3 regions of the Lysinibacillus sp. FN11 genome follow, and region 2 is predicted to be linked to each of the others. Evidence: riboswitches for the same ligand, from Rfam matches in the RefSeq annotation. Region 2 holds a riboswitch; each other region holds the start of a gene.
The links. A riboswitch is a leader RNA that binds a small molecule or an ion and turns the genes downstream of it on or off. The one in region 2 is predicted to bind thiamine pyrophosphate.
Positions count from the first base shown of each region.

Region 1: another riboswitch for thiamine pyrophosphate. It lies ahead of NP781_RS10710 (ABC transporter substrate-binding protein); the one in region 2 lies ahead of thiM (hydroxyethylthiazole kinase).
Region 3: another riboswitch for thiamine pyrophosphate. It lies ahead of thiT (energy-coupled thiamine transporter ThiT); the one in region 2 lies ahead of thiM (hydroxyethylthiazole kinase).

Region 1 is NZ_CP102383.1:1,998,353-2,003,180, forward strand. It holds gene NP781_RS10695 (ABC transporter ATP-binding protein) at 1-477, opposite strand, end outside; gene NP781_RS10700 (ABC transporter permease) at 452-1,225, opposite strand; gene NP781_RS10705 (thiamine-binding protein) at 1,225-1,515, opposite strand; gene NP781_RS10710 (ABC transporter substrate-binding protein) at 1,517-2,512, opposite strand; TPP riboswitch at 2,667-2,777, opposite strand; partial or broken gene parC (DNA topoisomerase IV subunit A) at 2,886-4,828, opposite strand, start outside.
Region 2 is NZ_CP102383.1:3,021,946-3,026,773, reverse strand. It holds gene thiI (tRNA uracil 4-sulfurtransferase ThiI) at 1-407, shown strand, start outside; gene NP781_RS16055 (alpha/beta-type small acid-soluble spore protein) at 553-771, shown strand; gene thiE (thiamine phosphate synthase) at 843-1,487, opposite strand; gene thiD (bifunctional hydroxymethylpyrimidine kinase/phosphomethylpyrimidine kinase) at 1,477-2,301, opposite strand; gene thiM (hydroxyethylthiazole kinase) at 2,289-3,056, opposite strand; TPP riboswitch at 3,141-3,238, opposite strand; gene mbcS (acyl-CoA synthetase MbcS) at 3,429-4,828, shown strand, end outside.
Region 3 is NZ_CP102383.1:3,595,682-3,600,509, reverse strand. It holds gene NP781_RS19110 (AAA family ATPase) at 1-1,951, shown strand, start outside; gene NP781_RS19105 (hypothetical protein) at 1,982-2,104, opposite strand; gene NP781_RS19100 (magnetosome magnetite crystal formation protein family) at 2,160-2,483, opposite strand; TPP riboswitch at 2,609-2,716, shown strand; gene thiT (energy-coupled thiamine transporter ThiT) at 2,851-3,411, shown strand; gene map (type I methionyl aminopeptidase) at 3,574-4,329, shown strand; gene NP781_RS19085 (TspO-related membrane protein) at 4,359-4,828, opposite strand, start outside.

The DNA of each region.
Region 1 (4,828 bases), 1.0 Mb from region 2:
AAATTCATCCAACGCAGAAAATGGTTCGTCTAAGCATAAAATCGGCTTTTCACTGACCATTGCTCGAATAAAGGACACACGCTGCTGCATACCTCCAGACAGTTCGTTCGGGTAGGCATGGATAAAGGAGGCAAGACCAACCTTTTCTAACCATTCCTTGGCACGTTCAACATTCGGTTTATGCTGTAATTCCTCTACAAGCGTGACATTTTCTACTATTGTGCGCCAGGGTAATAGACATGGCTGCTGTGGCATATAGCCAATCGTTCCTTTTTTTCGTTGGATATCCTCTCCATTTAGTAAAATGGCTCCTTGATCAATTGGCGAAACACCACCAATTAATTGAAAAAGTGTGCTCTTACCACTGCCTGAAGGACCAACAATGGCCACAAACTCGCCATCCTTTACGTCAAAAGAAAGTTGATCAAGTACTTTTAGTGCATCGAAGGATTTAGCGATGTTTTGAATGCTGAGCATGATAGCCTCTTCCCTTCACCATAAATTTTTCAATTAAACGAATACCGCTAAACAATAGTAAGCTCAAGAGAACAATCGCAAAAATTGCTACAAATACGCGATCTGTACGGAAGGAGGACTGGGCTAGGGTCATGTAAACACCAATACCCTTTTTTGCTCCAAGCCACTCCGCAATCACAGCCCCCATCACACTATATGTAGCCGCAATTTTAATGCCTGAAAAAATCGCAGGATAGGCATAAGGCCATTCCAGCTTCCAAAAGGTTTGTGCCTTTGTAGCACCAACCATGGCAAAATAATGCTTTAATGCTAGAGCTGTTTGTCTAAATCCATCCATCGCTGCAATGACAATCGGGAAAAAGCACACAAGACAGATAATGATAAGCTTCGGTAATAAGCCAAAGCCAAACCAAATAATAAGTAGCGGTGCCAAGACTAGAATAGGAACATTCTGCGACATAATAAGAATTGGATAAAACAGTTCTCGAATAAAATTAAATCGATGCAACACTACTGCCACCGTTAGCCCACAAGCGATGCCAATGGCCAAACCTAGTAGAGCTAGCTGTACCGTAGCAAATGCATGTGGTAGAAAGGTTTGATACGAACGGATGGACTCCGACAAAATACTACTGGGTGCGGGTAATAACCAATGAGGAATTTCAGCGAACCGCACGATTAGTTCCCATATGAATAAGAGGAAGGCGATAAAAATTATCGTCCTTCCCTTGTGTAATGCACGTTTCATTACTGATATTTCTCCGTTAATGTATCCATCGTAATACCCGTTGGCTGATATAAAATTTTCACTTGTGTAATGACATTGATGGCACCAAGCTCGATCATCTTCTCATTCATTTTTTCAATGATTTGGAGCAATGTTGAAAGCTCACCCTCCATCGTTGTTTCCAATGGATGAACCTCATATTTCACCCCAGAAGCATCGATCACCGCAATTGCTGCATCTACATACGGTATCACATCTTCATATTTCTCTGTCTTCGGAATGATTTGTACACTGATTAATGAATTTGCCATCTTATTTGGCCTCCTTTTTAGGTAAGAACTCATTAGTAAAGGCTTTTTTCGCATCAAATTCGCCCTCTAGTACTTGATTGCTAGACATCCATTTCGCATAATTTTCCCACACAGAAAGCTTTTGCTCTCCCCATTGCTTGGCATCATCCTGGTATTTATCAGCCAGCCATTCCTGACTTTTATGCACTAACGCTTTATCTAAATCAGGGGCCGCTTCGATTAAAATATCCGCCGCTTCACTTGGGTTTTCAATTGCGTATTCATAGCCCTTCGCTGCCGCTGCCACAAAGGCTTTGACTACATCGGGGTTGTCCTGTATCATTTTTTCATTTGTAACTAAAACGGGCGTATAATAATCTAATTGATCACTATAATCTGTAAGATATAGCATATTAATCTTTTCCCCACGCAGCTCAGCCTCAATACCAGTCCATGCATAATAAATCCAAGCAAAATCAATGTCTTTTTCCATCATTGTGAAGAAATCTAAATCCCCTGCATTGACAATATCTAGCTTATTAATATCTGCCTTTTCTTTTTGCATTAGTGATTGTAAGACGGCTTGCTCTAATGGCGCACCCCAACCACCATAGGTTTTACCTTCAAAATCCTTTGGCGATGTAATGCCCTTTGAAGCAATAGAAGCAAAGCCAGATGTATTATGCTGTATAATTGCTGCGATTGAGACCAGCGGCACATCCTGTACTCGTGCCTGTGTTATGCCTTCCTGATAGCTCACGCCAAAATCCGCCTTTCCAGAAGCAACAAGCTGATCTGCACCCGCCTCACCAGGCATAATAATATCAACATCTAAGCCCTGTTCCTCAAAATAACCGAGTTTTTTTGCAACATATAGTCCTGTATGATTTGTATTCGGCGTCCATTCCAGTACCACAGACACCTTTTTCAGCTTGTCAGCAGCCTGCTTATCCTCCTTGTCACTACAGCCTGCTAATGTTAATAGTGCTACCATTAGAATAAATAACCATTTCTTCATGTGAAAGCCTCCCAGTTTGTAATATGAAAGTGTTCATGAATGAATGTTGTCACCAGAAGAAAGCGTATACAATGTTGGCAAGCTGTTGCTTGAAAACATAAAAAAACGCCTAGGATTCCTCCCAGACGTATTGCAATCAATCTTCAAAACTTTGCTTTTTTGAATAGATGTTCCCTACGCTGGTACGAGCCAAATCAGGTTCAAAGGGTCAGCGTCTATCGGACACAATCTCAGCTAGCAATTACTAGCCCCCCTACATTCTTTCGCTATGAACTTTTCGATGATTATTATACCCATAGTTTCACTTAAATGACAAGGTGCTATTTTTGAAATGAGCTTAAAGCCCAGCACTCCTAAGAGACTGGGCATTCTTTTAGCTTGGTTTCTGTTCTTTTTTGGCTGTGACAACATGAGAGATTGCCCCATCTGTTGCAATATCCACTTTAAATGAACCGTTGGAATGGCGATCCGCACGAGACAATGCTTGCACGTCAATCACCTCTTGAACACCTTTTTCAGTTTCAATCACAACCTGCTCCCCGTCTGTTGCTTGAACAACTGCCACAATTCGGTGAGGGTTTGCTTTTAACTCTGTTAATACTTTTAGTCCACGTTTTGCACGACCTGCTACTTCAACTTCAGCGACATTCATTTTCTTCACGGCCCCACGCTGTGTCACAATCACTACATATTGGGTAACATCAGGCTGTAATACATTGACGCCAACTAAGGCTTCTCCATCTTTTAGTGTGATCCCTTTCACACCGCCTGTTTTCACACCTGTCACAGGTAGTTCCTCCATTGGGAAACGAATTGCATAGGCTGTATCCGTTGTGAGCATCAGCTCCACGTCATCTGTTACAAACGATGCATAGATCATCGCATCACCAGCCTTGACGTTCATCGTTTTAATAGGCTTTGAATAACGTGTCACTGCATAGTCTACGAGTGGTGAGCGCTTAATTTGACCATCTTTTGTGGCTGTGAAGACATACGTATTTGGCTGTTCAAATGTTTCGAAGCCATAAACCGCAATAATCGATTCATCTTCCCCTGTTGGGACAATACTTGAAATATGCTGGCCGAGATCCTTCCAACGTATATCAGGCAGCTCATGAACAGGCTGATAAATATAATTGCCTCGATTTGTGAACAGCAATAGATGGTGCTGTGTATTTAAGTTTGCTTCATACAATAAATAATCTGAATCCTTCATGGCAAAATCTTGCCCATTTGAAGCGGCATGAGAACGTGTGGATGTGCGTTTAATATAACCATCCTTCGTTACTGTTACGACAACCTCCTCACTTGGCACAAGGACATCCAATGTAATTTTAATTTCTTCAATTTCTTGCTCAATCTTCGAGCGGCGAGGCTCTGTAAAGCGTTTCTTAATATCAAGCAGCTCTTGTTTAATAACACGCACAAGCTTAGCCTCACTTTGTAGAATCCCCTCTAGCTTGGCAATTAACTTATCTAACTCGTCCTGTTCCTGACGAAGCTCTGTAATATCCGTATTCGTTAAACGGTATAATTGCAGGCTTACAATGGCCTCTGCCTGTACTTCTGTAAAATCAAACTTCTCTTGTAAATTAAGCTTTGCATCCTTCTTATCATTAGAAGAACGAATCGTCGCAATGACTTCATCTAAAATCGAAAGAGCTTTAATTAATCCATCTACAATATGAGAACGGTCCTTTGCCTTTTGCAAATCATAAATGGAGCGGTTTGTTACCACTTCTTTTTGATGGGCAATATACGCATCTAGCAATAATGGCAATGTCATCATCGTTGGACGACGATTATGAATGGCAATCATATTAAAATTATAAGCTACCTGTAAATCCGTTGTTTTAAACAAGTACTGTAAAATTCCTTGTCCTGGTACATCCTTTTTCAGCTCAATTACCACTCGTAAGCCTGTACGGTCTGATTCATCACGAATTTCCGCAATGCCTTCTAGTCGTTTATCTACACGTTGCTCATCAATTTTTTTACAAGATTCGCTTTATTTACATCATATGGTAACTCAGTGATAACAATTTGCTCTTTACCACCCTTGATTGGTTCAACAACTGCTTGTGCACGGACGATGATTTTACCACGACCTGTTTCGTATGCCTTTTTAATGCCATCAACACCTTGAATGATGCCACCCGTTGGGAAATCAGGCCCTTTCATCACTGTCATCAATTCATCTACAGTAACATTAGGCTTGTCTAAGCGCATCAACACAGCATCCAGTACTTCATCTAAGGCATGTGGCGGAATATCTGTCGCATAGCCAGCGGAAATCCCTGTAGAGCCGTTGACTAA
Region 2 (4,828 bases):
TGATGTTGAAGGTTGCTGATCAGGTGCGTGAGGAAATTGGTGCACTTGCTATTGTAACGGGTGAAAGTCTGGGGCAAGTAGCGAGTCAAACGCTTGAAAGTTTAACAGCAATAAACGCAGTAACAAATACACCTATTCTTCGTCCGCTGATTTCAACAGATAAATTAGAAATTATTGATATTGCAGAAAAAATCGGCACATACGAAACATCTATTCAGCCATTTGAAGATTGCTGCACGATTTTTACACCAGCAAGTCCAAAAACAAAACCGAAGCTTGAAAAGGTTGAGCATTATGAAAGCTTCTCTGACTTTGATGAATTGATCGAGCGAGCAGTGAAGAATCGCGAGGTCTATATTTTCCCTAAGAAAGAAGAACAACAAGATAAATTTGCAGATCTACTATAAGGATTTAAAAGCCGTCTCAAAGCCCATTTTGAGACGGCCTTTTTGTATGGATATCGATATTCCAATAGAGGTACAATTTACCTCTAATTTTTTTGTATTAAAAATCTAATATCGCACATTCTATATTCACAAGGAGGTGAGAAACATGGCTTCAAACAACAACCGCAGTTCAAACCAGCTTGCAGTACCTGGTGTACAACAAGCACTAGATCAAATGAAATACGAAATTGCACAAGAATTTGGTGTTCAATTAGGAGCTGAAGCTTCAGCTCGTGCCAACGGTTCCGTTGGTGGTGAAATCACTAAACGTCTTGTACAAATGGCAGAATCTCAATTAAAAGGTATGCCAAACAACAACCAATAAATGCTGATTAAGCATTTATAAACTTAAAACCAGTGACCGTAAAAGGCACTGGTTTTAGTTTGTTTATTTGATCATTTATTTATACGAGTTAGAGATCTAAATGTAGCTACTGTATGATCAACATCTTTGCTTTGACAGATAGCTGAAATAACAGCAACACCATCAACCCCCGTTTGAAATACAGAATGTGCATTTGTGAAATTTATTCCACCGATTGCTACAATTGGTAATTCAGGATGCAGTGAATGAGCCTCCTGTAAAAAAGTTGTGCCACATGGTGGTTGTGCATCGCTTTTAGAGGATGTTGGAAAGATTGGACCGATACCAACATAATCAGCTTGATGGTTAATAGCTATTTGCAATTCTTCCTCGCAATGGACAGATACACCAAGAATCATTTTCCCAACTCTTTTACGTGCTACACTTACAGGTAAATCATCTTGTCCGATATGAACACCATCAGCGCCGAGTCGTATCGCTAGATCAACATCGTCATTAATGATGAAGGGCACATTATATTGATGACATAGTTTTTGACATTGGCGTGCAAATTGTTCATAGGCAAGTCCAGTTAACGCATGAGGACCTTTTTCGCGAAATTGAAACATTGTAATGCCTGCTTGCAAGGCTTTTTCTAGGATATAGAGTGGTTGTTCTTGAGGAGGAACATTGCTCGTACCCATAATAAAATAAAGCTGCAAATCCTCACGTTTCATGAATAATCACCTCACAGGCTTCCTTATGCTGTTGATAAGCAAAATGATTAGTGGGTCCATGACCATTTCCAATCGATAAATTATACATAATAGCTAATTGGATAAATTTTTTAGCTTCTATAATGGCATTTTCCAGAGTGAATCCTTGTCCAAGAAAAGCAGTAAGTGCTGCGGAAAATGTACATCCAGTACCATGCGTATTTTTTGTTTGGATTCGAGGAGACTGCATCGAAAAAGAACGTCCATTTTTAAAAAATACATAATCAATGGCATAAAGTGGATCTGCTAAATGACCACCTTTAATGATGACACATTGTACACCTAGCTGTAACAAGCTTTGAGCTACTTCTTTCATATCTTCAAAATGATGTATAGCTTTCCCAGTAAGTGTCTCTGCCTCAGGTATATTAGGCGTAACAACCGTAGCAAGTGGTAGTAAAGTTGAGCATAAGGCATCGATAGCTTCTTGCTGTAATAGGCTTTCCCCACCTTTTGCAATCATCACCGGATCAACAATCAGTGGAATGTTTAGCTCACTGATCGTGTGTGCAATTGCTTTGATAATATCTGAGGAATAAAGCATTCCTGTTTTAATCGCAGCGATTGGAAAATCTTCTACCAAGGCCTCGAATTGTTTTTTTATAAAGGAAACGTCAATTGGGCAAACACCTGTTACACCCAAAGTATTTTGAGCAGTTAAAGCAGTAATCACAGAAGTACCAAACACTTCTAATTCCTGAAATGTTTTTAAATCAGCCTGTATACCCGCGCCACCACCACTATCTGAGCCAGCGATTGTTGTTACAATATGCATGAAGCTACACCATCCTTTGATAAGCGATGTATAGCATTGAGTAAGGCTATTTGAAAATCACCAATGTCTGCAGTAAATGCTGATGCCAGTACACCTGCTTTTTTATAGTAAGTAAGTGTTTCTATTAATTGTTGGTAAGGGTTATGGCTTACACTATAGGCTGCGCCACAAATTGCGCTAAGTAAACAACCTGTACCCGTTACTTCCGTCATTTGTGGATGACCACCAGCGATCCATTGACTATGCTTGCCATCAGTTATAAAATCGCGTTCTCCTGTGACAATAACAATGCATTGATAGCGTTGAGCCAATGATACGGCTTCTGCTTCCATAGCGATAGTGCCATGACCACTATCGACACCTTTTTGTTGCCAATTTACACCAGCTATTGCTGCTAGCTCGCCGAGATTACAGCGAATAACGGCAAATTGTATGTTTTCAAGTAAATATTTTACGGTTTCCTTACGGTAAGTTGTGGCTCCAACTCCGACAGGATCTAAAACAACAGGAATATCAAGTGTATTGGCTTTTTCACCTGCTAATAACATGGCACTTTTTGTGCGATTATTAAGTGTTCCAATATTAATTAATAATGCTTGAGCAATGGCTACCATCTCCTCTACCTCTTGGCAGTCATCGGCCATTACTGGTGAAGCACCTATCGCTAATAAACCATTTGCTTGAAAATTTGCCACTACATAATTGGTAATACAATGTATAAGTGGTTGTTGTTGACGAATTGTTTGAAAAATCATTGTAGTCCTCCTTTAGGGATGGACGTAAGCATGCAAAAAAGGCTCTTTTTGTGTAAAAATGCACGAAAAGAGCCTTTCATCTGAAAAAAGATGTTTATTGCTCCCTACGTCAGTATTAACTAACAGGTTCAAAGGGTCAGGTTTTACCTTCTCAACTCTTGCGAGTCCCCCTGCAATCTTGCTTTTAGTTGACCAAAATGTACCATACTTTTCATTTGTATTCAATAGCAAGTTTTCCTATAGATAAAATGTGACCGATGCCATATAGGAGAGTATGATAGTTGTCATGACTTTACCGAAATTAAACACAAACCATTGAAAATGCTGAAAAAAGAGTTTTATAATGTGTCATAACAAAAGGGGGCAATTGCCATGAAAAGACAAGATTTAGTTGCACCAGAATGGTATAACATAGTAGAGGAAATTGAAAAATATGCTCAGGATGCAACCAAAAATGCTTTAATCATTTATGAAGAAAACCAAGACATCCAATGTATTACATATGCACATTTATTGGAAAAAGCGAATCAAGCAGCACATGTATTCACCAAGCAAGGTTTAAAGAAAGGTGATGTCATTTTAGTGATGGTACCCCGTTCAGTGGAAGCATATATTGTGTATATTGCTGCATTAAAAGCAGGTTTAACTATTATTCCAAGTTCTGAAATGTTAAGAACAAAGGATATTGAGTATCGAATTCGTCATGCAAATGCTAAAGCGGTTATTGCATTTGAACCCTATATTGAACAGTTCGATAAGGTGGGGAATTTACAAGACATCCAACAATTTGTCATAGGGAATGCACATAAACCTTGGCAGAACATACTTGAAAAAATGTATAATCAATCTACAACCTACATAAATCCTATCCCAACAAAAAGCACAGACAATGCATTTTTAGCCTATACAAGTGGAACAACAGGAAATCCAAAAGCAGCAGTGCATACTCATAGTTGGGGCTATGCTCATTTACGAACAACAGCACCACATTGGTTGGGTGTACAAGAAAATGATATTGTTTGGGCGACTGCAGCACCAGGCTGGCAAAAATGGATATGGAGTCCGTTTCTGGCTACTTTAGGCAGTGGTGCTACTGCATTTGTCTACAAAGGTAAATTTGAAGCATCTTCTTATTTAGCATTGCTTCAGAGATTCAAAATCAATGTACTATGCTGTACACCAACTGAATATCGTTTTATGGCAGCGCTTGATAATTTACATGAGTATGATTTAAGTGCAATTCGCCAAGCTGTATCAGCTGGTGAGCCATTAAATAGTGAGGTCATTAGAGTATTCTTGGAAACATTTAAATTACAAGTGCGAGATGGCTATGGACAAACGGAAAATACATTATTAGTAGGCACAATGGTAGGGATGGAAGCAAGAGTTGGCTCTATGGGAAAACCTACTCCTGGCAACACTGTTGAAATTATTAATGATGTGGGCAAACCCGTTACAATCGGAGAAGTTGGTGATATTGCTGTTCATCGTGAAACACCAGCCCTCTTTAAAAAATATTTAAATGATCCTGAACGTACAAATTTACAATTTCGAGGGGATTGGTATATTACAGGAGATCGTGCCTATAAAGATGAAGATGGCTACTTTTGGTTTGATGGGAGAGGAGACGATGTTATTATATCCTCAGGCTATACAATTGGCCCTTTTGAAGTAGAGGATGCTTTAATGAAACATCCAACCGTAAAAGAGGCTGCTGTTATTGCGAGCCCTGATAAAGTAAGGGGAAATATTGTCAAGGCATTTATTGTTCT
Region 3 (4,828 bases), 570 kb from region 2:
GCAAGTCTTACAGCAGGAAATGCAGATGCTAGCGCTATTGCCGAAATTTGAAGCCTATGAAAACAATATACAGCAGCTGCAAATAGCGGAGCAATATGCTGAAAATGCAAAACGAGCAGTAAATGATAACCTCAAACTTTTGGAAAATGAACAAGAGCAATTCCAGCATTTTTCTCAATCGTTAGAAGGCTATGAAAAACAGGTTGAACCCTATGAAAGCTATTTAGAGCAATTACCGAAACTACGGGAACAAGTTGCTTTAATCAAGCAAGCGGAGAAATATAAATATGCCGTAGAGTTAGCTAAGCAGGATGTAGTTGCTTCAGACAGTCTCTATCAAGATAGTAAAGAGGCTCTTCAACTTTTGCAGCAACGGTGGCTGACGAGTCAAGTTAGTATTTTAGCAGAACAGCTGAAGGAAGGAGAAGCCTGTCCTGTTTGTGGTAGTATGACACATCAGAAAGCGCACAATGAACAACTGGAAGTTATTGAGCTTGCTCAAGTGGAAGCATTAAGAGCGAAGGCATCATCAGACGAGCGTAAGTATTTAGAGAAAGAGGCATTTTTAGCATCAGCGCAGCAACTTCTTCAAGATACATGGCAACAACTTGAGGCACAGCATATTAAACAAGAAGACCAATCACAGATCACCGCTACTTTACATGAAGTGGAACAAGAGATTGCTGCATTAAAAATTATTCAACATCAATTAGCTGATGTGCGATTGAAAATAAAGCATCAGCATGAGCGAATAGAACAGCTACGAAATAAACATATGAAGCTAGAGCAATATTTAGCAGAGCAGATAAAAGAATGGACAAAATTACAAGCGGTTGTAGACGAACAACTTAAGCAGATGCCCCCTAATTTACCAACTTTACAGCAATTAAAGCAACAACTGAATGAAGTTAGAAAACAGAAAGAAGAGCTTCAAAAAAGTTGGCAAGTGAGTCAGGAAAATTTGCATGCAGCAAAGGAAACAGCTAGCAATGCAACACTAACTGTAGAAATTGCCAAACAGTCCTTTGAGGAATTACAGCTTAAAATGAATGAAAAGCTTCAGCAATTTACAGCAAATATGCAAGAATTAGGTTTCGAAAGCTATGAGGCTTATGCTACTGCTAAACGGAGTGCCATACAATTAGATGCACTTCGAAAAGCATGCAGTGACTATGCTTTACAAGTACACACGTTGCAAATCCAGATTACCGAAGGGGCTACCTATCTTCAAGGGAAAGAGAAGCAAGATTTAGAGGCGCTTGAAGCAAGAGTAGAACAGCATCGAATTTCCTATGAGGAAGCATTTAAACGTTTGCAACAGATGAATGGCTTTATACAAGCATGCCAAGGCTTTAGTGAAAGGGTGGAAGAAATAGCGAAAGAGCTTCATTTACTTGAACAAGAAGCAGGGCGAGTAAAGGAGCTCTATGGATTATTAAATGGACAAAACTCGAAAAAGCTATCCTTTGAGCGGTATATACAAATTAACTACTTAGATCAAATTACAGAAGCTGCCAATATACGTCTGTATCATTTATCAAACGGTCAATTCGAGCTTAGACGTTCAGATAGATTAGAAAAGCATGCGAAGCAAAGTGGCCTTGGTCTTGATGTTTATGATGCTTATACGGATCAATTACGAGATGTCAAAACTTTATCAGGTGGCGAAAAATTTAATGCTTCATTGAGCCTTGCATTGGGGATGGCAGATGTGATTCAAAGCTTCCAAGGTAATATTCATATTGAAACGATGTTTATTGATGAGGGCTTTGGCTCACTCGATGAGGAATCACTAAATAAAGCAATTGATACATTAATTGATTTACAGGATTCTGGTCGTATGATTGGCGTTATTTCTCATGTGCCTGAATTGAAATCTGCGATGCCAGCAGTTTTACACGTGGAAAAAACATTGAATGGCCATAGTCAAACCCATTTTGAAGTGAAATAAAACGAAGGCGTATAGGAATACGCCTTCGTTTTATTTTTTTCGAGTGGTGGTATTAGGTGTTGTGCCCTTTTTTGCAGCCATTACTTTTTTTACGATAGGAATAACAATAGGTGCTAACTTGACGGCAGTTTTTACAACGTTTGATACTTTCATCCCAAAACAGCTCCTTTTACAATTACTACTACCTGTTTCACTTAAAAATAAAACATTAACGGATAACACGAACAGCCTGAATTATATTCCAAATCACAATACCTAGTGAGACGAGAGCATAGATGGCGAATGAAGCAAACCAAATAATCATCACCGTCTTGTTATTGGAGGTTGGATCTAAACTAAATGTAGAAAAAACAAAGACAATAAAGAATAGAATGCCAAAAACAAAAGGTATTAAATGAGAGACAAGTGCACGAATCGAATGGCTTTTTACATCACTGTCTTTTGTCACAAAATATACAATTAATGGAACGATAAAAGGGGCGAAGAAAATACTAAGATAACTAAAGGCAGCTAAAATTTTTTGATTCTCCATAGTTGTACCTCCTTTTTAAATATTTACGCATGAAAAACAGCAAAGTTTCAAAAAAATGATGTATGGAAGGTTGTAATCCTTCAATCCTTTGCGTACAATGAGATTGTTCAAATAAATTCAGATGTAACGACCACAAGGGGAGCTGATGATGTCAGCTGAGACTGGGCACGTAATGCCTTGACTCTTCGAACCTGTAAGTTAACGCTTGCGTAGGGATGTGGATAGAAACCGACACTTGTACGATGTGAGGCTCTGTCCTGACATCGTTTTTTCGTCCTTAAAGGAAAAAAGGTGTCAGAAAGAGACATATCAGCGCTTTTCTATTCCTGCTCTTGTATCCTACATCGGAACAAAGGAGAGAATATGTATGGACAAAAAAAGACTATTAATGCTAGTGGAGATTGCGATTTTTGCAGCGATTGGTCTCGTACTGGATCAGGTTTCCTTTAAAGTATGGGCACAAGGCGGCTCAGTTAGTCTTGTTATGGTACCAATTATGTTAATAGCATTTCGCTGGGGCTTAGTAGCTGGGCTAACAACTGGATTACTCGTAGGTGTAATGCAAACCATGTTTGGTGCTACGATTGTGCACTGGCTACAAGGATTCTTGGATTATGGAGTTGCTTTTACAGTTGTAGGATTAGCGGCGGTTGTTCGTGGACCAGTGTTAGACGCTGCTAAACATATGAACAAAACAAAAATGGCACTTTATATAATCATAGGTACCGTTTTCGCAGGCTTCTTACGATACACAGCACATACAATTGCTGGTGCTGTATTTTTTGCCGAATATGCCGGTGACCAAAATGCATGGATCTATTCCATCATCTACAATGGTACATATATGCTACCAGCAACCATTTTAACGGCAATCGTTGGTGTTCTTTTATTCACAGCCGCTCCACAATTAATGCAAAGAAAAGCTTAATGCAAGTCCCTTCACATGAGTGGAGGGGCTTTTTTATCGTGAATAGCTCTTTTAGCACTTTGCAAAGTAGGAAAGCATACAATATTTAAAGCGTTTATCGTTATACGCATAAAAAGTTATGTTATATTAAAGAATAGATATTAGATGAAAGGGACGTTATACATGATTGTAAAAACGCAAGAAGAGATTGAAGCTTTTAAAAAAATAGGACGCATTTGTGCTGAAATTCGCGAAGCGATGAAAGCTGCAACAAAGCCAGGAGTTACAACACTTGAGCTTGATGAAATTGCTGGTCGCATGTTTGCAGAGGCTGGCGCTATTTCAGGACCAAAGGGAGAATATGATTTTCCAGGGTATACATGTATTAGTGTCAATGAAGAAGTAGCACATGGTATTCCAGGAAAGCGTGTTATTCAAGAAGGAGATATCGTAAATATTGATGTTTCTGGTTCTTTAAATGGCTATTTTGCTGACACAGGTATTTCATTTGTTGTGGGTGATGGCTATGAGGACAAAGAAAAGCTTTGCCGTGTTGCTAAAAGTGCCTTTGATCGAGCAATGACAAAAGTAAAGGCTGGATCTAAATTAAATCAAATTGGTAAAGCTGTTGAACGCGAGGCAAATGCTAATGGGTTAACTGTTATTATGAATTTAACAGGTCATGGCTTAGGTCAATCTTTACATGATGAACCAAACCATATTTTAAATTATTACGATGCATGGGATTCTACTATTATGAAAGAAGGTATGGTCCTTGCGGTTGAGCCATTTATCTCAGCAAATGCAGAGCATATCGTAGAAGCAGGTGATGGCTGGACATTCGTGACACCTGATAAATCACTTGTAGCTCAAATCGAACATTCAGTCATTGTAACAAAAGATAAACCAATTATCTTAACGTCATTAGACGAAGAATAGGATGCAATGAAAAAATCCTGCTAACCAAATTATTTTTGGTAGGCAGGATTTTTTTTAATAAATAAAATGCCAACAAAGAGAACACCGCATAAAAATAAAGCGGCTGTAGTGACAAGTAGCTCATCAAAACCATTATGTATGGCGATTCCAATATAAGCCCAAATAAAAACACTTGGATACATAACATCAAAGTGATGGAAACGGATATGTAGCGCAATGGCTCCTCCTAAAGTAAGTAAAATCACTGCCCAAAGAGGCGTACTAAGACCAAAGCCGTTCCAACCATAAGCCGTTAACGTAAAGCTTGTATTTGTGATAAAAATAAATGTCATCCATGCTAAATAAATAGAGAAAGGAATACGACCAAACAAGGATTTGTTCTGAAGAGGGTACGTATTATACAACATAAACAAATACAAGACTAAGAGTAATGTAATGCCAAGAGAAACAATAAATAACTCATGGTGCCAGACATATATCATTAATGCTTGTAATATAT